3 regions of the Acidovorax sp. GW835-FHT14B10 genome follow, and region 1 is predicted to be linked to each of the others. Evidence: riboswitches for the same ligand, from Rfam matches in the RefSeq annotation. Region 1 holds a riboswitch; each other region holds the start of a gene.

Region 1 (6,519 bases):
CGCCGAAGGCGTGGGGGGGAGCTCGGTGGCTGCCTTCGCTGCGTGCTGCGTCGCCGGGGGGGCGGCGGGTTTCTTGCGCACCGCCGCGGGGCGGGCAGGCGCGGGAGGTGCAGGCGGTGCGGTGGGCGCCGCGGCCGGCGGCGTGGGGGCAATGCTGCGTGTGCTGAAAACCTGTGCGGCGGGGGGGAGGGACGGGCTGCTGTCCCAGGCCATGGGCATGCCCTGCAGCACCAGCCAGTGCAGCGCCAGCACCAGGGCGGTCAATACAAGGAGTGGCCGGCGTGGCATGGCGGGGTTCCTGCAGGCGTCAGGCGCGGACCGCGCCCAGGTGGTGCGGCAGCCGGGTGGCCTGGCTCCGCGCTTCCTGCAGCAGAAAGCCGACCTCCACGGACGGGGTGCCGGCACGTTCTTCTTTATTCATTCCCACCAAAAATTTGCGAATTTTGTTCAGTTGAATCCATGGAACCCCGCGTAATCTTGTGGGGTTTGCGCCATTTCCGCCATTTCTGTTGAGACGAAGGTTCTGTTCCCCATGAAACTTGCCACCTACAAAGACGGCTCGCGCGACGGCCAACTGGTCGTCGTCTCCCGCGACCTGGGCACGGCCCATTATGCGACCGGCATTGCCAGCAAGCTGCAGCAGGTGCTGGACGACTGGGGCTTCCTGTCGCCCCAGCTGCAGGACCTGTACGACCAGCTCAACAACGGCCGCGCGCGCCACGCCTTCCCCTTTGACCCCGCCCGGTGCATGGCCCCGCTGCCGCGTGCCTACCAGTGGGCTGACGGTTCGGCCTACATCAACCACGTTGAACTGGTTCGAAAAGCCCGCAACTCCGAGGTTCCAGAGAGCTTCTACACCGATCCGCTGATGTACCAGGGCGGCAGCGATGATTTCATTGGACCCTGCGACGACGTGGTGGTGCCCAGCGAGGCCATGGGCATCGATTTCGAGGCCGAGATCGCCGTCATCACCGGCGACGTGAAGATGGGCACCAACGCCAACCAGGCGCTGGACGGCATTCGCCTGGTGATGATTGCCAACGACGTGAGCCTGCGCAACCTGATTCCGGCCGAGCTGGCCAAGGGTTTTGGCTTCTTCCAAGCGAAGCCCGCCACCGCCTTCGGTCCCGTGGCCGTGACGCTGGACGAACTGGGCGATGCCTGGGACCACGGTCGCCTGCACCTGACCGTGCAGTCCACCTGGAATGGCCGCAAGGTCGGCATGTGCGACGCCGGCCCCGAGATGACCTTCCACTTCGGCCAACTCATCGCGCACATCGCCAAGACGCGCAATGTGCGGGCGGGCTCCATCGTGGGCAGCGGCACCGTCAGCAACCAGGGCGTGGAGCAAGACGGCCGCACCGAATGGCCCAAGGGCTACAGCTGCATCGCCGAAAAGCGCTGCATCGAGACCATCCAGGACGGCAAGCCTTCCACCGAGTTCATGAAGTTTGGCGACACTATCCGCATCGAGGTCAAGGGCAAGGACGGCGCCAGCATCTTCGGTGCCATCGACCAGGCGATTGCATCGCCTGAGGGGGGATGAGTGGTGGCGTCATTTTTCAGAACCTGACTTTTGGCCCATGCGGCAGGGCAGACCGGTGGGCGCAAGGGTTTTGTCCGGGGCGACAGGGGTGCAGGCGGCTTCGCGCGGACAATGGGCAGTCCGTCCACCGGGCTTGCTGGCCTGGCGGTTTTTTCCCATCACTGCCCTGCGTTCCTGCCGCCTGCCGGGCCATCCGGTGCGGCAAGGGGCACGGTGGTGCGCCAACCCCCCCCATTGCCATGCTGAATTTCGACTTCCACAACCCCACCCACATCGTTTTCGGCCAGGGCCGCATCGCCGACCTGGCGAAGCTGGTGCCCGCAGCGGCCAAGGTGCTGATCCTGGTGGGCGGCGCCAGTGCCGAAAAGACCGGCACGCTGGCCGAAGTGCGCGCCGCGCTGGGCGAACGGCAGCACGCCACCTTCCGCGGCATCGAACCCAACCCGAGCTTCGAAACTTCGATGCAGGCCGTCGAGCAGACCCGCGCCGGCGGGTTCGACTTTCTGCTGGCCGTGGGGGGTGGTTCGGTGATCGATGCCACCAAGTTCATCGCCGCTGCCGTGCACTTTGAGGGCGATGCCTGGGCCATCCTCGAAAAGCGCGGCCGCAACATCACGCGGGCCGTGCCGTTTGGCGCCGTGCTCACGCTGCCCGCCACGGGCTCGGAGATGAACAACGGCGGCGTGATCACGCACCGGGGCAAGGGGGCCAAGCTGTCCTTCAGCAGCGTGCACAGCTACCCCAGGTTCTCGGTGCTCGACCCCACCAAGACCTACACGCTGCCGCCGCAGCAACTGGCCAACGGCGTGGTCGACGCTTTCGTGCACACGGTGGAGCAGTACCTGACCTATCCGGTCAACGCACCCGTGCAGGACCGCTTTGCCGAGGGCATTTTGCAGACGCTGATCGAGATCGGCCCGCGCTTGCTGACCGCACCCGAGCCTGTGTACGACGACCGCGCCAACCTCATGTGGGCCGCCACCATGGCGCTCAATGGCCTGATCGGCGCCGGCGTGCCGCAGGACTGGGCCACGCACATGATCGGGCACGAACTCACCGCGCTGCACGGCATCGACCATGCCCGCACGCTGGCGATTGTGCTGCCCGCGCTGCTGAATGAGCGCCGTGGCCCGAAGCGCGCCAAGCTGCTGCAGTATGGCGAGCGCGTGTGGGGCATCGCCAGCGGCACGGATGACGAGCGCATCACCGCCGCCATCGAGCGCACGCGCGCCTTCTTTGAAAGCATGGGCATCGCCACGCGCCTGTCGGGCTATGGCCTGGGCGCGGAGGTGGTGGACACCGTGGTGGCCCAGCTCGAAGCGCATGGCATGGTGCAGCTGGGCGAGCAGCGCGAGATCACGCCCGCCGTGAGCCGCCGCATCCTTGCAGCCGCGCTGTAACCGGACGGGGGGGCTGGATATTGACCTTTTGAACGGGGCTGGTTTTGGCGGGTGATTTACAGTGAGCGCCTATCCTGCGGGAGAGAGGGGCGCGATCCGCCTCCGCCGAAGGCGCAAACTCCCATCATCGCTCAGGCAAACCGGACCGCAGGAGACCATCGCCGACTGGAGAGAGGCCGCCGCCCTGCGCAACGCAGGCGGGGGCCCACCGAAGGGGCAGGCTGCCCAGGCAGCCGAAACTCTCAGGTAAAAGGACAGGGGGAGCGGCGCCGCAGGCCCGTCATGGCACGGGTCCTGCCCTAGCCAGAGTTCCCCCTGATGCACCCATCGTCGCCTGTTGCCGCACCTGCCCCTTCGCCCAAAAAGCACCCGATCCTGAAGTTTCTCGCGGGTTTTTTCCTGGGGCTGACCGTGGCAGGCAGCGCGGGCGGGGCCTATGTGCTGCACATGGTGTGGCAGCAGCTGCCAGAGGTGGACCACCTGGCCGACTACGATCCCATGCTGCCGATGCGCATCTATGCCAGGGACGGCACGCTGCTGGCGGAATATGGCGAGGAGCGCCGGGAATTCGTGCCGATAGGACAGATCCCGCTGCAGGTGCGCCAGGCGCTGCTGGCCATCGAAGATGCCCGCTTTTATGAGCATGGCGCGGTGGACTTCACCGGACTGGCGCGCGCTGCGCTGCGCAATGTGGTATCGGGGGAGCATGTCCAGGGTGCCAGCACCATCACGATGCAGGTGGCGCGGGTGTTCTTTCTGAGCCGCGTCAAAACCTACAGCCGCAAGCTCATGGAAATCTTGCTGGCCTACAAGCTCGAAGCCACCTACAGCAAGGACAAGATCCTGGAGCTGTACATGAACCAGATCTATCTGGGCGAGCGTGCCTACGGCTTTGCGGCTGCGGCATCGGTGTACTTCGACAAGACACTGGACGAGCTGACGGTGGCCGAAGCCGCCGTGCTGGCCGGACTGCCCAAGGCGCCGTCGGCGTACAACCCCGTTGTGAACCGCGAGCGCGCCATCATCCGCCAGCAGTACATCCTGCAGCGCATGCACGCACTGGGCTACCTGGATGCGCCCGCCTACCAGGAGGCGCGGGCACAGGCACTGACGCTGCGAACGCAATACCGTTCCATCGAGCCGGCCGCCGCCTTTGCCGTGGAACAGGCCCGCAAGATGGTGCTGGAGCAGTATGGCGAAGACGCGTATGCGCTGGGCCTGGATGTCGTCACCACCCTCAGCGTTCCCGCGCAGCGCGCGGCCACGCGTGCGCTGCGCGCGGGCATTCTGGGTGCGCAGGATGCCCGTGGCTATGCCGGCCCCGAGGGGCGCATCCAGGGCGCAGTTCCGGGTGATATGCCGGCCGCTGACCCCCGCGCCCTGCGCGCCGCGCTGGCGCCCTACCGCGACAGCGGGGAACTGCGTGCCGCCCTGGTGCATGCGGCGTCCGAGGCCGAGGGCATTGCCGCATGGCTGCGCGATGGCACGCCGGTGCGGATACCGCGCAGCCGGCTCAACGCCAGCGCGCGTGCCGCCCTGAAGCCCGATGCGCCCGCGCGGCGGCGCATTGCGCCGGGCGCGGTGATTCGCGTCGTGGCCGATGCCCGTGAAAGGTGGGATCTGGGCCAGTTGCCGGGCATGGAGGGCGCGCTGGTCTCCATGGACACGGAAACCGGCGACATTCTGGCGCTCACGGGGGGCTTCGACTACGCCTTCAACCAGTTCGACCACGCCGTGCAGGCCTTTCGCCAGCCGGGCTCGACCTTCAAGCCGTTCATCTTTTCGGCGGCGCTGGAGAAAGGCTATGCCCCGGGCACCTTGATCGACGATACGCAGCGTGTGGTGACCCCTGCCGCCCGCGGCCGCCCCGCCTGGAGCCCGCGCAACTACGGCGGCAACTACGAGGGCTTCATCACCGCACGGCGCGGCCTGGTGCGCTCCAAGAACCTGGTGGCCGTCAACCTGATGGACGCGGCCGGGGTTCAGTACGTGCAGGAGTTCGCCACCCGCTTTGGATTCTTGCCCGAACGCAATCCACCCCGGTTGCCGCTGGCCCTGGGGGCGGGCGCCATCACGCCGCTGCAGCTGACGCAGGCCTATGCCGTGTTTGCCAACGGCGGCACCCTGGTGCAGCCCCGGCTGATCCACCAGGTGAGCGAGCGCGGCGGCGCGGTGCTGTACGCAGCGAACGCGCCATCGCCCCGTGCGACCGTGGTGTCCGAGCGCAATGCCTTCGTGCTGGACAGCATGCTGCGCGACGTGGTGCAGCACGGCACCGGCCGGCGTGCGAAGGCGCTGGGCCGCCCCGATGTGGCCGGCAAGACCGGTACCTCCAACGATGCGCGGGATGTGTGGTTCGCCGGCTATTCATCGGGCGTGGCCTCTGTCGTGTGGATGGGCTACGACCAGCCGCGCAGCCTGGGCCGGCACACCGGGGGAACCCTGGCCCTGCCCGTGTGGACAGAGTACATGGCCGAGGCGGTGCAGGGGCGCACGCCGGTATCGCGCACCCTGCCGCTGGACCTGATGCGCTTCGGCGAGGACTACGTGTACCCGGAATATGTCTTCGGGACCTGCGTGGATGACCGCAAGGCCTTTGTCCAAAGCCCCTTCGAGTGCGGCCCGGACGGGCACCGCCCTCGCGTGGGAAATTCTGCCGATACAGGGTGAAATGGCCGATAACGCTTGATGGGCAGGCGTTGGAAGCTATAAATACAGGCGTATTTTCAAGGCGAACAAGGCAACGCGCCGTCAGGCCGGCACGGCGTGGACCTCCACTTCCACCAGGCAGTCGTAGAACGTCGGCGCCCGCCCCAGGTCGGTCAGGGCCTGGCTGGTGACCTCGTTCACATTCGTCCCATCCAGCCCCAGCTTGCGCCACCACACGCCCAGACCGTTGACCACGCCGGGCCGCGCGCGGCGCGAGACGGTGGCGTGGCAGCGGTAGCTGCCGCGGTCGTTGAACACGCGCACCACGGCGCCATCGGCAATGCCGCGTGCGGCAGCGTCATCGGGGTGCATCTCCAGCACGGGGCGGCCTTCGATGGCGCGCAGGCTCTGCACGTTGACGAAGGTGGAATTCAAAAAATTGCGCGCGGGCGGCGAGATCATGGCCAGCGGGTAGCGGGCAGATGTGCCCTGCAGCTCGTGGTTGGGCAGGTGGTCGGGCAGGCCGTCCAGGCCCTGCGCGGCCAGGCGGGCGCTGAAGAATTCGCACTTTCCGCTGGGCGTGGGAAAGCCACCCTCGGCAAACGGTGCATCGGGCAGCGCCAGCGTGGCAAAGCCCTGGGTTTCGAGCAGCGCGTAGTCCACGGCGTCGCCAAAGGCCTGGCGGCACAGGGCCTCGTCGCTGTCGGCAAAGCAGGGCTCGGTGAAGCCCATGCGCGCGGCCAGGTCCCGGAAGATCTGCGCATTGCTGCGCGCCTGACCCTGGGGCGCGATGGCCGGGCGGTTGAGCAGCACGTCGGTGTGCCCGTAGGCGAGGTGCACGTCCCGGTGCTCCAGCTGCGTGGTGGCGGGCAGGATGTAGTCCGCGTAGTCGGCCGTGTCGGTGCGAAAGTGCTCCAGCACCAC
Region 2 (6,519 bases), on a different contig from region 1:
TGCTGCAGCACGGCAAGGCGAAGCAACGACGACACGGAGGGTTTGGAAAAGGAATCAGACCAGGTGCAGCTCGGCGCGGCCCAGGCCCGGGAAGTCGGCCACCACCACCGTGCCCGGCGCCACCAGGACGGTGCCGGTGCACGAGCCCGTGGTCACCCACTGGCCCGCGCGCAGGCCGCCCAGGCTGCGCGCGCCCTCGTTGGCCAGCCACACCAGCAGCCGCAGCGGCTCGCCCGCCGGGTTGCCCCAGGCGGCGCGCTCTACGGCCACCGTGCCGTTGACGGACAGACTCACCGGCTGCACCAGGGGCTGCACCGCAGCCACGTTGGCCGACCCCGAACCCACCATCAATGCGCCATGGCAGGCCTGGTCGGCCAGGCGGCTGAACTCACCCTGCTGGGCCCAGGCGGCAAAGCGCGTGTCGCACACCTCGATGGCGGCGCGCACCGATGCCATGGCCGCCAGCACCTCGGCCGGGCTGTAGGGCGCGGTGCGCTCGGGCAGGTCGGCGCCCAGCTCGTACACCAGCTCTGCCTCGACCCCCATCACGGCAAAGCCTGCGGCAGGCAAATGCACGGCCTGCCCGGTTGACGCGACCGCCACCGAATCGCGGGTGAGCGCCGCGCGCGCGGGCAGCGCCTGGGGCGATGCGGCGCCCACCTTCCAGCCCGCGATCTCGCCGCGCTCGCGCACCACGGCGTCCTGCACGGCATAGGCCTGGGCCACATTGCACGGGCGCAGGGCGGCGGGCAGATCGAGCGGCCGGGGCATGCGCCCCTGGCGCGCCATGGTGAGCAAGGCCGCGCTGGCAAAGGGATCAAAGGCGGTATCAGACATGGCAGGCATCCTGGGGGGTAAAGCTTGGCGGATTATGGCGAGGCACCGGTTTCAGCGCCTTTCCAGCATCAGCAACGATTGCCATCCATTAGCGCGCACAGACCCCTTTTTGCGCCGCAGTGCCGCCTAGAATCGGCCTCGCAGGAGAGTCAGCGGCACCGTCCGCTTCACCGAAGGCGCAAACTCCCATACACGCTCAGGTTCCGTACTGCACCATTCAACAAAGCCGTCTGGAGAGCCGCCACGACCTACATGCGTGGCGCACCGAAGGAGCAAACCACGCGCCATGCCGGCGATGCGGTGAATCTCTCAGGTACCAAGGACAGGGGGAGCGGCAGCTTGGCAGACGCGCCGGCTGCACGCTATTTAATCAATAGCATCTACCGAACGCCTGTCAAGCGCCAGAGCCCAGAAAGGCTTTGAAAATCATGCGCGTGATCGTTTTGGGTGCCGGCCTGCTCGGCGTGACTTTGGCGTATTTCCTGCAGCAACTCGGCCATGAGGTCACGGTGATCGACCGCCAGGGCGCGCCCGGTGCCGAGACCAGCTTTGCCAACGGTGGCCAGATCTCGGTGAGCCATGCCGAGCCCTGGGCCAACCCCAGTGCGCCGCTCAAGGTGCTGCAGTGGCTGGGTCAGGAAGATGCACCGCTCTTGTTCCGCCTGCGCGCCGACATGCGCCAGTGGCTGTGGGGCCTGCAGTTCTTGCGCAACTGCACCCCGGCGCGCACGCGCCACAACATCGAGCAGATCGTGCGCCTGGGCACCTACAGCCGCAGCGTGCTGCAGCAGCTGCGCGCGGCCACCGGCATCGCGTACGACCAGCGCACACAGGGCATCCTGCACTTCTATACCAACGCCAGGGAGTTCGACGGCGCACTGGCCCCGGCTGAGCAGATGCGCCAGCTCGGCTGCGAGCGCCAGGTCATCAGCGCCGACGAGGCCGTGCGCATCGAGCCAGCCCTCGCCCATATCCGCCCGCAACTGGCCGGCGCCACTTACACGGCCGAGGACGAGTCGGGCGATGCCAACCAGTTCACCCGCGAACTGGCCCGGCTGTGCGCGGCGGCGGGCGTGCAATTTCGCCTGGGCCACCACATCACGGCGCTGCGCGAGGCCGGTGGCCACATCGACCATGTGGAGCTGACCAACGCCGAGGGCCGCTTCGAGCGCGTGCGCGGCGACGCCTTCGTGCTGGCCATGGGCTCGTTCAGCCCGCTGTTGGCGCAGCCGCTGGGCATTCGCCTGCCCATCTACCCGGCCAAGGGCTATTCGGTGACCATGCCGGTCAAGGATGCGTCGATGGCCCACGGGGTGAGCCTGACGGATGACGAGTTCAAGCTGGTGTTCTCGCGCTACACCAGCGAGCGCGGCGGCGACCGGCTGCGCATTGCCGGCACGGCGGAATTGAACGGCTATGACCGCAACCTGAACCCGATGCGCTGCGAGGCCATCGTGCGCCGCGTGGAGCAGCTCTTTCCCGGCGCGGGCGATGCCAGCCAGGCCCAGTTCTGGACCGGCCTGCGCCCCGCCACGCCCAGCAACGTGCCGCTGATCGGCAAGACCAAGGTGGCCAACCTGTTCCTCAACACCGGCCACGGCACGCTGGGCTGGACGCACGCCTGCGGCTCGGGCAAGGCGCTGGCCGACATCGTGAGCGGCCGCGTGCCCGAGGTGGATTTTGCGTTTCAGGGAATGGCCGCGGGGTGTGCCTCCCCTGCGCTGGTACCGGCAGCCAGGAGGGCCTGACCCCGGGAACCGGTTGCCATCACCGGTTTCCGCCCGGAACGCGGGAAAGCGCCGAGGCGCCGCCCCCGTGCCCGTGACATACGCCACCACCATGGCGCGCAGCGGCACGCCGTGGGATGCCTGCGGCCTGCCAGCGGAAGGCGGTTGAGCACGACCACGCCCCCCAAACAAAGCAAGCTGGAGGAGCCCTCAGGCGCTGACGAACACCGTCAGCACACCGGTGTAGCCATACAGATGGTGGTGTGCGATTTCGCCGCCCGCAAAAAAACCTGTCAACGGCACATCGCCCAGCGCATGCCGCACGATCTGCAACTCGGCGCTGGGCCCGCCAAAGTGCGGGCCACCCCGACCCGAGCAACTCACATAGATGGCGCCCCGGATGGACCGGGCCGCGGGGCTGGCCGCCGCCGGTGCCGCGCTGCCAGGCGCCTGGCGCAAACCCTCCTGCGCTTCGCTGGCCTGCGGTGCCGGCTCTGTTTCTTCCGGCGACAGCTCCTCGCGGATTTCCGCGCAGATGCGCATCAGGTCGGCGCGGGCCGCGGCCACGTTGCGCTGGCAAAACGCCAGGTGCATGCCGGGCTCCACATGGTCGGCCAGCGCCACCCCCCGGCGCGCACCATCGAGGCCCACGATATGGCGCACCCGGGTGTCCGTGCCAAAGTGGCCGGTGTGCTGCGCCCCCTGCGGCTGTTCGCCGGCATCGACCAGCCCCGCCAGGGTGGCCCGCACCTTGCGCAACGCCGCCTGCGGATCGCCGTCCAGCGACACATCGAGCGTGGACAGCAGCACATCCAGCGCGGGCTCCGCGTCGAGCTGCAGTACCACATTCTCGTGCGCAGCGGTGACGGTGTGCAAGCGCCCCACCGGCTGGCATCCCTGCGTGACCCGCGACAGCAGCGCCACGCCGGGTCCGAAGGCCACGCCCGAGAGGCCACCATCGAACACCCCGCCCGCCGCCCCGTGGCCGGCGATGTTGCCATTGCCGGCCACGGCGAACTGCACACTGGCGCCCCGGCTGGCACTGAGCCCGCCAAACAGGTAGCCGGTGGTGGTGCGCGCGGCCATTTCGCCCAGCAGCTCCGCCAGCTCGGCCGTGTGGCCATCGGCATGCACCAGCGCGGTATGGGCCTCGAAGCCGCTGGCGGGATTGCGCGGCAGCGGGGCCACGCCCGAGAACACGCGGTACTGGTCGGCCGGGATGTCGAGCAGCATCATCGACAGCGCAGGCTCATCGAAATACTCGGCATTGTTGGCCGCGACCCCCACGCCCACGGTACCGCTCCAGTCGGTCACTTCGGGCAGCTCACCACTCAGGAAGTCGAACAGTGCCTGCGCCTCGCTGGCGTAGTGGTCGGTGATGTAGAGCAGGCCCAGCGTGGGGGTGTGCGCGTAGTCGGGCAGGGCCATCTGGGCGCGCAACTGCGCCAGCACCAGGGCGGCGGCCATGCGCCACTGGGGATGGGTGGCATGGCCGGTGGGAAATAGTTTCATGGTGTGACCTCACGGGCGGCGGCGGGCGCTGCCTGCAGCACCGCCAGAGCAGCCTATCCGCCTGCCGGCTTGCGCGGTGCGCGGCGGGCCGTAGTTTTCTTGGCGGCGGATTTGGCCGCAGATTGGGCGGGCGCCTTCCTGGCGGCGGGCTTTTTGGCAGCGGTCGGCCTGGTCGCACCGGCGGCAGTGCGCTGGCCGGCCTGCAGGGTCTGCAGCCCCTTGGCGGCAAACTGGCTGGCCATGTCGGTGGCGGTCTTGAGGGCTTCGGTGGCCATGCTTGTGGTGGGGTCCAGCGTCGCCGGCTTGCCGGCGTCTTTCAGGGCGCTGGCAGCGATCTGCTGAAACTGGCTGGTCAGCGCACCCCACCATTGCATGGGGTCCACCAGGGCCGGCTCAGGGGCCTTGGCGGCCTGCGCATCTCCGGCCGCAGCAGGCTGGACGGGTTCAGCGGGCTGTGGCGCAGCCGCTGCGGGCGCGGGTGCCGGCGCGGGGGCGCTGGCCCGGCTGGCAACGGTATCGGCGGCCTTGGGCTTGAAGGCATTGGCCACCTCGGCCATGCTGAGGTTCATGCCCTGGAGCGTGGCCAGGGTCATCTTCTGCACTTCCAACGCCTGGACGGTGGCCGTCAGGGCGCGCGAGTTCTGCTCCAGCCAGAACTGCACGGCCTTGAGTTCGTCGATGCGCTTTTCCAGCTCTTCGACACTGAGCGTGGGCGCCACCCAGTTCGACAGGTTGGGCAGCTGGGGAATGCTGCTGGAGGCGCCTTTGGCCAGGCTTTGCAGAAAGTCGAAGCCGGGGACGAATTTGCCGAAACCAAAGTGGGATGTGTCGCTCATGGCCGCTCCGCAAGAGGTGGGTCTGTGGCACAGCTTACTCCAATGCCTTGGGCGGCGGGAAGCCCCCGGTGCTCAGTGTTTTTGCCCGTGCGCCGTGCCGTGGCCCATTGTGGCAGCCGTTGCACCAGGCGCCTGCGTGGCCACCGGCAACTGCAGCGGCAACTGGGTTTCAACGCCCTTGGCATCCTGGAACACCAGCGTCACGGGCACGGTGGAACCCTTGGCCAAGGGTGCCTTCAGGTCCAGCAGCATGACGTGGTAGCCACCGGGCTTGAGCTCCACGGTCTTGCCCGCGGGCAGGTCGAGCGCGGGCACGGCGCGCATCTTCATGATGTCGCCTTCCATCTTCATCTCGTGCACTTCGGCCACGCCGGCGACCGGTGTTTCGACGCGCACCAGGCGGGCGCCGTCCTTGGCTGTGAGGCGCATGAAGGCGCCCGTGGCCTTCTGGCCTTGCACGCTGGCGCGTGCCCAGGCGCCATCCACCGCCACGGGTGCGGTGGCCTGGGCATGGGCCTGCCCGGCAAGCAGGGCGAGGGCGATGAAAGCGGAGCGGGTGATAGGGTGCAGTGTCATGGAGCTCTCCTGGGGTTGAAAAAGAAAAAGGGAATCGGTCAATGCGCGTGGCCGCCTGCAGCCGGCATCAGCTCCAGCACGGGCGCGGGAAATTTCAGATCGCCAGGCGTGTGGCCTGCGGCAGGCACTTCGGCCCAGTCGGTCCGGCCCTGCTCGCAGACCTGGGCCACCGGCCAGTACAGCACGCCGGCCTGCGCGGGCATGCGCGCCTGCAGCACGAACTCGTCGTAGTAGGCGTTGGGCAGCGCATCGGCCGGGGTGTTCGCCGTCCAGCGGATGCGGCGCACTTCCTCCGCAATGGTCTTGCCATGGTCGGTGCGCGGTGGGGTGAGCTTTTCGCGCTCGATGGCGATGGTCCAGCCGGCCTTGGGCATGGGCTTGGCGCCTTCCACGCCGGGCGGCAGGGTCACGACGATCTCGCGCGTGGGCGACTCACCGCAGCCGTGGCCCACGCGGAACGTGGCCTTGTAGCCGCTGCCGGCGTTGGCCACCTGGTATTCCAGCGTGATGTGGGCATTTGCAACATTAAAAAGACCTGTAGCGCTTACCAATAAAGCGCAAGTAGCTATTTTTTTGAGAATTTTCATGGTAATGATGGCGTATGCAGAGGTCAGAGGGCCCACTTCAGCTCGGCCATGTAGCTGCGCTGCGGATAGGGGTGGAAGTTCCAGAACTGGTAGTTGTTCAGGTTGTCGATGCCCACGGCGGCGCTGACCTGCTTGCTGATCTGGTAGCGCACGCGCACGTCGGTGGTGAAGTAGCGGCTCGCGCCCTGGTAGGCAAAGCCGTTGGGGTCGGTGTTGTCGAGCGTGCTGTACTGCTTGCCGCTGTAGCGCGCGCCCAGGGTGTACGACCATTGGTCGTCGGGTCGCCAGGTGGCCACGGCGCTGGTGCGCCACTCGGGGATGCGCGGCTGCCATTGGCCCACGCTGGCGGGGAACTTGTCGTTGCGCGTGATCCTGGAATGGGTCCAGGTCAGGCTGCTGCCCAGCTCCAGCCCGCGCACCAACACGTTGGCCGCCTGGTACGAG
Region 3 (6,519 bases), on a different contig from region 1:
TTTCCCGAGGTGTTCACGGCCCTGCAGCAAGGCACCGTGGACGGGCAGGAGAACCCGCTGCCCGTCATCATCTCGGCCAAGTTCGACCAGGTGCAAAAGCATCTCACACTCACCGGCCATGTGTATTCGCCCTGCATCTTCGTGATGAACAAGGCGGCTTTTGACAAACTCAGCGCCGCCGACAAGCAGGCCTTTCTGGATGCCGCCAAGGAAGGCACCAAGGCCAACCGCGCCCGCGTGGACGAGGACGATGCCAAGGGCGTGGCCGACCTGCGCGCCAAGGGCATGACGGTGATCGACACCATCGACAAGGCCAAGTTCGTGGCGACGCTGGCCCCGGTCAACGCCGAATTTGAAAAACAGTTCGGCAAGGCCGCGCTCGACAAGATCCGCAATTACAAATAATCTTCTTGCCGCTCTATTTTCAATAGCTATTAACGCCCGCCGGCATTGCGCCAGCGGGCGTTTTCATTCATGAAAAATACTTTTCTAACCTTTGAGCGCTGGACCACGTTCAGCGCCATGCTGGCCGCCTGCGCCATGCTGGCCGTGGCGTCCACGCTGGGTATGTTCCAGATTTTGATGCGCTTCGTGTTCGAGCAGCCCGCCGAATGGACCGAGGTGCTGATCCGCTTCAGCCTGATCTGGATGGTGTTTCTGGCCATCCCCGCGGCCTTCCGCCAGGGGGCGATGGTGAGCGTGGACGTGCTGTACCGCTGGAGCCCGCCACGCATTCGCCGCGTGCTCGACTGGGTGGTGGCGCTGGCCGCGCTGGCACTGATCGGCGTCATCGTCTGGTGGGGTTGGGACTACGCCCAGCGCGGCGGCGTGCAGAGCATGGCCGGGCTGGAGTCGGTTTCGATGTTCTGGGCCTATCTGGCCATGCCGGTGGGCGGCCTTTTCTGCGTCGTCGGCATCATCGGCAACCTCATCGACCCCCTGCGCATGGAACTGGAGACAGCCCAATGAGCGCCGTGATGATTTCCACCATGGTGCTGTGCTTTGCACTCACCGTTTCCGTGGCCGTTTCCATCGGCCTTGCGTCCATCCTGGGCATCCAGGCGTCCAACGCGAACATGCTCATTTCCGTCAAGGAGATGTTCGCCTCGATCAACAAGTTTCCGCTGGCCGCCATTCCCTTCTTCATCCTGGCGGGCAACCTCATGGAAACCGGCGGCATCTCGCGCCGCCTGGTCGAATTCGCCAAGAGCATCGTGGGCGGCGTGCAGGGTGGCCTGCCCATGACCTGCGTGCTCACCTGCATGATCTTTGCCGCCGTGTCGGGCTCGTCGGTGGCCACCACGTTCGCCATTGGCGCCATCCTGGTCCCGGCGCTCATCAAGCACGGCTACCCCACCAGCTACGCGGCCGCCCTGCAGGCCACCAGCGCCGAGCTGGGCGTGATCATCCCGCCTTCCATTCCGCTCATCCTGTACGGCGTGAGTGCCGAGGTGTCGATTGGCGAGCTGTTCATCGCCGGCTTTGGCCCCGGCCTGCTGATCAGTACCGCACTGATGCTTTTCGTGTGGGGGTACTGCAAGTGGAAGGGCTGGGGCAAGAACGATGGCGACGGCCGCATGCCCATGGGCCGTGCCACGCTGCAAGCCGGCTGGGCGCTGCTGATGCCCGTGATCATCCTGGGCGGCATCTATGGCGGCGTGTTCACGCCCACCGAGGCCTCGGCCGTGGCCGTGTTCTATGCGCTGGTGGTGGGCGTGGTGATCTACCGCGAGATCCGCCTGGCGGACCTCTTCGCCATCCTGCGCAAGTCGGCCCTCTCGTCGGCGGTGATCATGTTCATCATTGCCAACGCCGGGCTGTTTGCCTTCCTCATCACGCGCGCCGGCGTGCCCGATGCCATTGGCCGCTGGCTGGAGGCGGTGCTGCAATCCCCTGCCCTGTTCTTACTGGGCGTGAACGCCGCGCTGTTCTTGATCGGCATGTTCATCGAGACCAGCGCGGCCATCATCGTGCTGGCGCCCATCCTGGCACCCGTGGCCATGCACTTCGGCGTGGACCCGGTGCACTTCGGCCTGATCATGGTGGTGAACCTCGCTTTGGGCATGATCACGCCGCCCTTTGGCGTGAACCTGTTTGCGGCCTGCACGGTGGCGCGCATCTCGCTGGACCGCATCGTCAAGCATCTGCTGCCGTTCGTCGGCGTGATCCTGGTATGCCTGATGGTCATCACTTACATGCCCTCGCTTTCGCTGTTCCTGCGCGATCTGGTGTACGCCAAGTAACGGTAGAATCGCCCGATTGTCAGGAGAGAGCCCCGCAGCACCATGCAAAAGGGCCGCCGAAGGCGCAGGCAGCAGCCGAACGCTCAGGCAAAAGGACTGGCAGCCGCCCGCAGCGATGCGGGCGTTCCCTTGCTGGAGAGAGATGTCCGCACTGCAGGTGCAGGCCATCCACCGAAGGAGCAAGCCGCGCGGCCAGCCAGGGCGCCGCGGTGAATCTCTCAGGTAAAGCGGACAGCAGGGCAAATCGCGTGGCATTCGTGCCACGCCCCCCATTTGCCCTGGAGCTCTTATGTCCGCACCTGCCACCGCCCTGCTCGCCACGCCCCTGAACGCCCTGCACATTGAACTGGGCGCCCGCATGGTGCCGTTTGCCAGCTATTCCATGCCCGTGCAGTACCCTGCAGGCCTGATGGCCGAGCACCTGCACACACGCCAGGCCGCCGGGCTGTTCGATGTATCGCACATGGGCCAGCTGAAGCTCGTCGGCCCCGATGCCGCCGCCGCGTTCGAGAGCCTGGTGCCCGTCGATGTGATCGACCTGCCCGTGGGCAAGCAGCGCTACGGCCTGCTGCTCAACGACGAGGGCGGCATCATCGACGACCTGATGTTCTTCCGCGTGGCCGACAACGAACTCTTTGTCATCGTCAACGGCGCCTGCAAGGTGGGTGACATGGCGCACATCCAGGCCCGCATCGGTCAGCGCTGCGACGTCGTGCCCATGCCCGACCACGCGCTCCTGGCGCTGCAGGGCCCCCAGGCCGTCACCGCCCTGTCGCGCCTGGCTCCGGGCATTGAAAAGCTGGTGTTCATGACGGGTGGCGATTTTTCCATCGCAGGCTGCGACTGCTTCGTGACCCGCAGCGGCTACACGGGTGAAGACGGCTTCGAGATCTCGGTGCCCGCCGCCCAGGCCGAGACCCTGGCACGCGCCCTGCTGGCCCAGCCCGAAGTCAAGCCCATCGGCCTGGGCGCGCGCAACTCGCTGCGCCTGGAAGCCGGCCTGTGCCTGTACGGCAACGACCTCGACACCACCACCACCCCGCCCGAAGCGGCACTCAACTGGGCCATCCAGAAGGTGCGCCGCACCGGCGGCGCGCGCGCGGGCGGCTTCCCAGGGGCCGACAAGGTGCTGGCGCAGCTCGACAACCCCGCCAGCCTCGCGCGCAAACGCGTCGGCCTGGTCGCGCTGGAGCGCGTGCCCGTGCGCGAGCACACCGAGTTGCAGAGCACCGACGGCCAGAAGATTGGCGAAGTGACCAGCGGCCTGCTGGGCCCCACGGTGAACGAACCCGTGGCCATGGGCTATGTGGCTCCCGCCTTTGCCGCCATCGGCACGCGGGTGAATGCCATGGTGCGCGGCAAGGCCGTGCCCATGGAAGTGCGCGCCATGCCTTTTGTGCCTGCCAATTACTTCCGCGGCTGACGGAATGACCTACCCCCTGAGTCACCTGCGGCGCCTTCCCCCTGGAAGGGGGACGCCTCCAGCGCGGCGGGGCGGCCCTTGCGCGGTGGCACTGGTATGCGCCCGCGCACAGAGCGAAGGCCGCAGTTTGGCATGTAGCCGCTGGCTTCGCTAATCCGCTTACATTGCAGATTCCTTTCTTTTTTTAGTTGCTTGAGGAGCTTTCCCATGACCGTCAAATTCTCCAAAGACCACGAATGGATCAACGCCGCCGACACGAATTCGGCCGTGGTCGGTATCACCGTGCATGCCCAGGATGCCCTGGGCGATGTGGTGTTTGTCGACCTGCCCGCCGTGGGCACCACGTTTGCCCAGGGCGACGTGGCGGGCGTGGTCGAGTCGGTCAAAGCCGCGGCCGATGTGTACATGCCGGTCTCGGGCGAGATCGTCGAAGTGAACGAAGCCCTGCGTGCCGACCCCTCGCTGGCCAACTCCGACCCGCTCAATGCGGGCTGGTTCTTCAAGGTCAAGCTCAGCGATGCCAGCCAGCTCGACGCGTTGCTCAGCGAAACCGACTACACCGAGTTCGCCAAGAACGCCTGACCCTGTTTCCTTCTTCGAGACTGCCCCATGTTGATGCAATCCGCCCTGCCGCTCGGCGCGCTTGAAAACGCCACCGAATTCCTGCCCCGCCACATCGGTATCGACGCGGCCGACGAAGCGCACATGCTGTCGGTGATCGGCGAGGCCTCGCGCCGCGCCCTCATCGACTCCATCGTGCCGCGCTCCATTGCCCGCAGCCGCGCCATGGACCTGCCGCTGCCGGTCACGGAAAGCGCTGCGCTGGCCGAACTCAAGGCGATTGCATCCAAAAACAAGGTCTTGAAGAGCTTCATCGGCCAGGGTTATTACGACACGCACATTCCCGGCGTCATCCTGCGCAACATCCTGGAAAACCCCGCCTGGTACACGGCCTACACGCCCTACCAGGCGGAGATTTCGCAGGGCCGCATGGAAGCCCTGGTCAATTTCCAGACCATGGTCTGCGACCTCACGGCCATGCCGATCGCCAACGCCTCCATGCTCGACGAGGCCACGGCCGCCGCCGAGGCCATGACGCTGGCCAAGCGCTCGGTCAAATCCAAGAGCAACGTGTTCGTGGTGGCCGGTGACGCGCACCCGCAGACCATCGAGGTGATCCAGACCCGCGCCAAACCGCTGGGCATCGAGGTGCGTCTGGCCAACTCGGCCGAGGAGTGGAATGCCGCGCTCGATGGCGACTATTTCGCCGTGCTGGCCCAGTACCCCGCCACCAGCGGCCGCATCGACGACCTGCGCGCCGACGTGGAAAAAGCCCATGCCAAACAGGCCGCCTTCATCGCAGCCGCCGACCTGCTGGCCCTCACGCTGATCACCCCGCCCGGTGAATGGGGCGCCGACATCGTGGTGGGCACCACGCAACGCTTTGGCATGCCCATGGGTGCCGGTGGCCCGCACGCCGCCTACATGGCCTGCCGCGACGAGTTCAAGCGCTCCCTGCCCGGCCGCCTGGTCGGCGTGAGCGTGGACGTGCATGGCAAGCCCGCCTACCGCCTGGCCCTGCAGACGCGCGAGCAGCACATCCGCCGCGAAAAGGCCACCTCCAACATCTGCACGGCCCAGGTGCTGCCGGCCGTGATCTCCAGCATGTACGCCGTCTACCACGGTCCCGAGGGCCTGCAGCGCATTGCCCGGCGCGTGGCCAGCTACACGGCCATCCTGGCGAAAGGGCTGGAGCAGCTGGGAGCACCCGTGCGCCCGCAAGCCGCGTTCGACACCCTCTCGCTGAAAACCGATGGCGCTACCCAATCCATAGCCGCTCGCGCAGTATCCATGGGTGCCAACCTGCGGGTTTACTTCGAAAACTACCTGTGCATCTCGCTGGACGAGACCACCACGCGCGCCGACATCGAGCTGCTGTGGAACATCTTCGCCAAGGATGGCCAGACACTGCCCACGTTTGACGCGTTCGAGAAAGGCGTGGAGCCGCTGATCCCCGCCGAACTGCGCCGCACCAGCAGCTACCTCACGCACCCGGTGTTCAACACCCACCACAGCGAGACCGGCATGCTGCGCTACATCCGCCAGCTGTCCGACAAGGACCTGGCGCTGGACCGCAGCATGATCCCGCTGGGCTCCTGCACCATGAAGCTCAACGCCACCAGCGAGATGATCCCCATCACCTGGCCCGAGTTCGCCAACGTGCACCCGTTTGCCCCCGCTGACCAGCTCCAGGGCTACAAGGAGCTGGACGAGCAGCTGCGCGCCTGGCTCTGCCAGGCCACGGGCTACGCCGGCATCAGCCTGCAGCCCAACGCGGGCAGCCAGGGCGAATACGCCGGGCTGCTGGCCATCAAGGCCTACCATGAAGCCCAAGGCGGCAGCCACCGCCACATCTGCCTGATCCCGGCCAGCGCGCACGGCACCAACCCGGCCAGCGCCCAGATGGCCGGCATGCAGGTGGTGGTGACGGCCTGCGATGCCAACGGCAATGTGGACATGGCCGACCTGGAGGCCAAGTGCAAGCAGTACAGCGCGCACCTGGCCTGCGTGATGATCACCTACCCCAGCACGCATGGCGTGTTCGAGACGCAGGTCAAGGAGCTGTGCGCGCTGGTGCACCGCCACGGCGGCCGCGTCTACGTGGACGGCGCCAACATGAATGCCATGGTGGGCGTGGCCGCGCCCGGCGAGTTCGGCGGCGACGTGAGCCACCTGAACCTGCACAAGACCTTCTGCATCCCCCACGGCGGTGGCGGCCCCGGCGTGGGCCCCGTCTGCGTGGTGGAAGACCTCGTGCCCTACCTGCCCGGCCATGCCACGGCCGGCGTGGCC

Evidence for each region. A riboswitch is a leader RNA that binds a small molecule or an ion and turns the genes downstream of it on or off. The one in region 1 is predicted to bind glycine.
Region 2: linked by a shared signal. The riboswitch ahead of AC1Q5S_RS05985 (D-amino acid dehydrogenase) and the one ahead of AC1Q5S_RS15350 (penicillin-binding protein 1A) in region 1 are both predicted to bind glycine.
Region 3: linked by a shared signal. The riboswitch ahead of gcvT (glycine cleavage system aminomethyltransferase GcvT) and the one ahead of AC1Q5S_RS15350 (penicillin-binding protein 1A) in region 1 are both predicted to bind glycine.

What each region holds. Positions count from the first base shown of each region.
Region 1 is NZ_JBXAGC010000020.1:6,498-13,016, reverse strand. It holds gene AC1Q5S_RS15365 (DUF3108 domain-containing protein) at 1-288, opposite strand, end outside; gene AC1Q5S_RS15360 (fumarylacetoacetate hydrolase family protein) at 533-1,546, shown strand; gene AC1Q5S_RS15355 (iron-containing alcohol dehydrogenase) at 1,786-2,946, shown strand; glycine riboswitch at 3,014-3,104, shown strand; glycine riboswitch at 3,112-3,204, shown strand; gene AC1Q5S_RS15350 (penicillin-binding protein 1A) at 3,265-5,616, shown strand; gene AC1Q5S_RS15345 (molybdopterin-containing oxidoreductase family protein) at 5,698-6,519, opposite strand, start outside.
Region 2 is NZ_JBXAGC010000005.1:100,978-107,496, reverse strand. It holds gene AC1Q5S_RS05990 (2-keto-4-pentenoate hydratase) at 55-837, opposite strand; glycine riboswitch at 1,058-1,173, shown strand; gene AC1Q5S_RS05985 (D-amino acid dehydrogenase) at 1,266-2,585, shown strand; gene AC1Q5S_RS05980 (FIST signal transduction protein) at 2,775-4,076, opposite strand; gene AC1Q5S_RS05975 (PhaM family polyhydroxyalkanoate granule multifunctional regulatory protein) at 4,130-4,912, opposite strand; gene AC1Q5S_RS05970 (copper chaperone PCu(A)C) at 4,985-5,488, opposite strand; gene AC1Q5S_RS05965 (YcnI family copper-binding membrane protein) at 5,527-6,075, opposite strand; gene AC1Q5S_RS05960 (TonB-dependent receptor) at 6,099-6,519, opposite strand, start outside.
Region 3 is NZ_JBXAGC010000033.1:35,390-41,908, forward strand. It holds gene AC1Q5S_RS19440 (TRAP transporter substrate-binding protein) at 1-405, shown strand, start outside; gene AC1Q5S_RS19445 (TRAP transporter small permease) at 475-969, shown strand; gene AC1Q5S_RS19450 (TRAP transporter large permease) at 966-2,243, shown strand; glycine riboswitch at 2,254-2,352, shown strand; glycine riboswitch at 2,366-2,488, shown strand; gene gcvT (glycine cleavage system aminomethyltransferase GcvT) at 2,533-3,666, shown strand; gene gcvH (glycine cleavage system protein GcvH) at 3,874-4,248, shown strand; gene gcvP (aminomethyl-transferring glycine dehydrogenase) at 4,276-6,519, shown strand, end outside.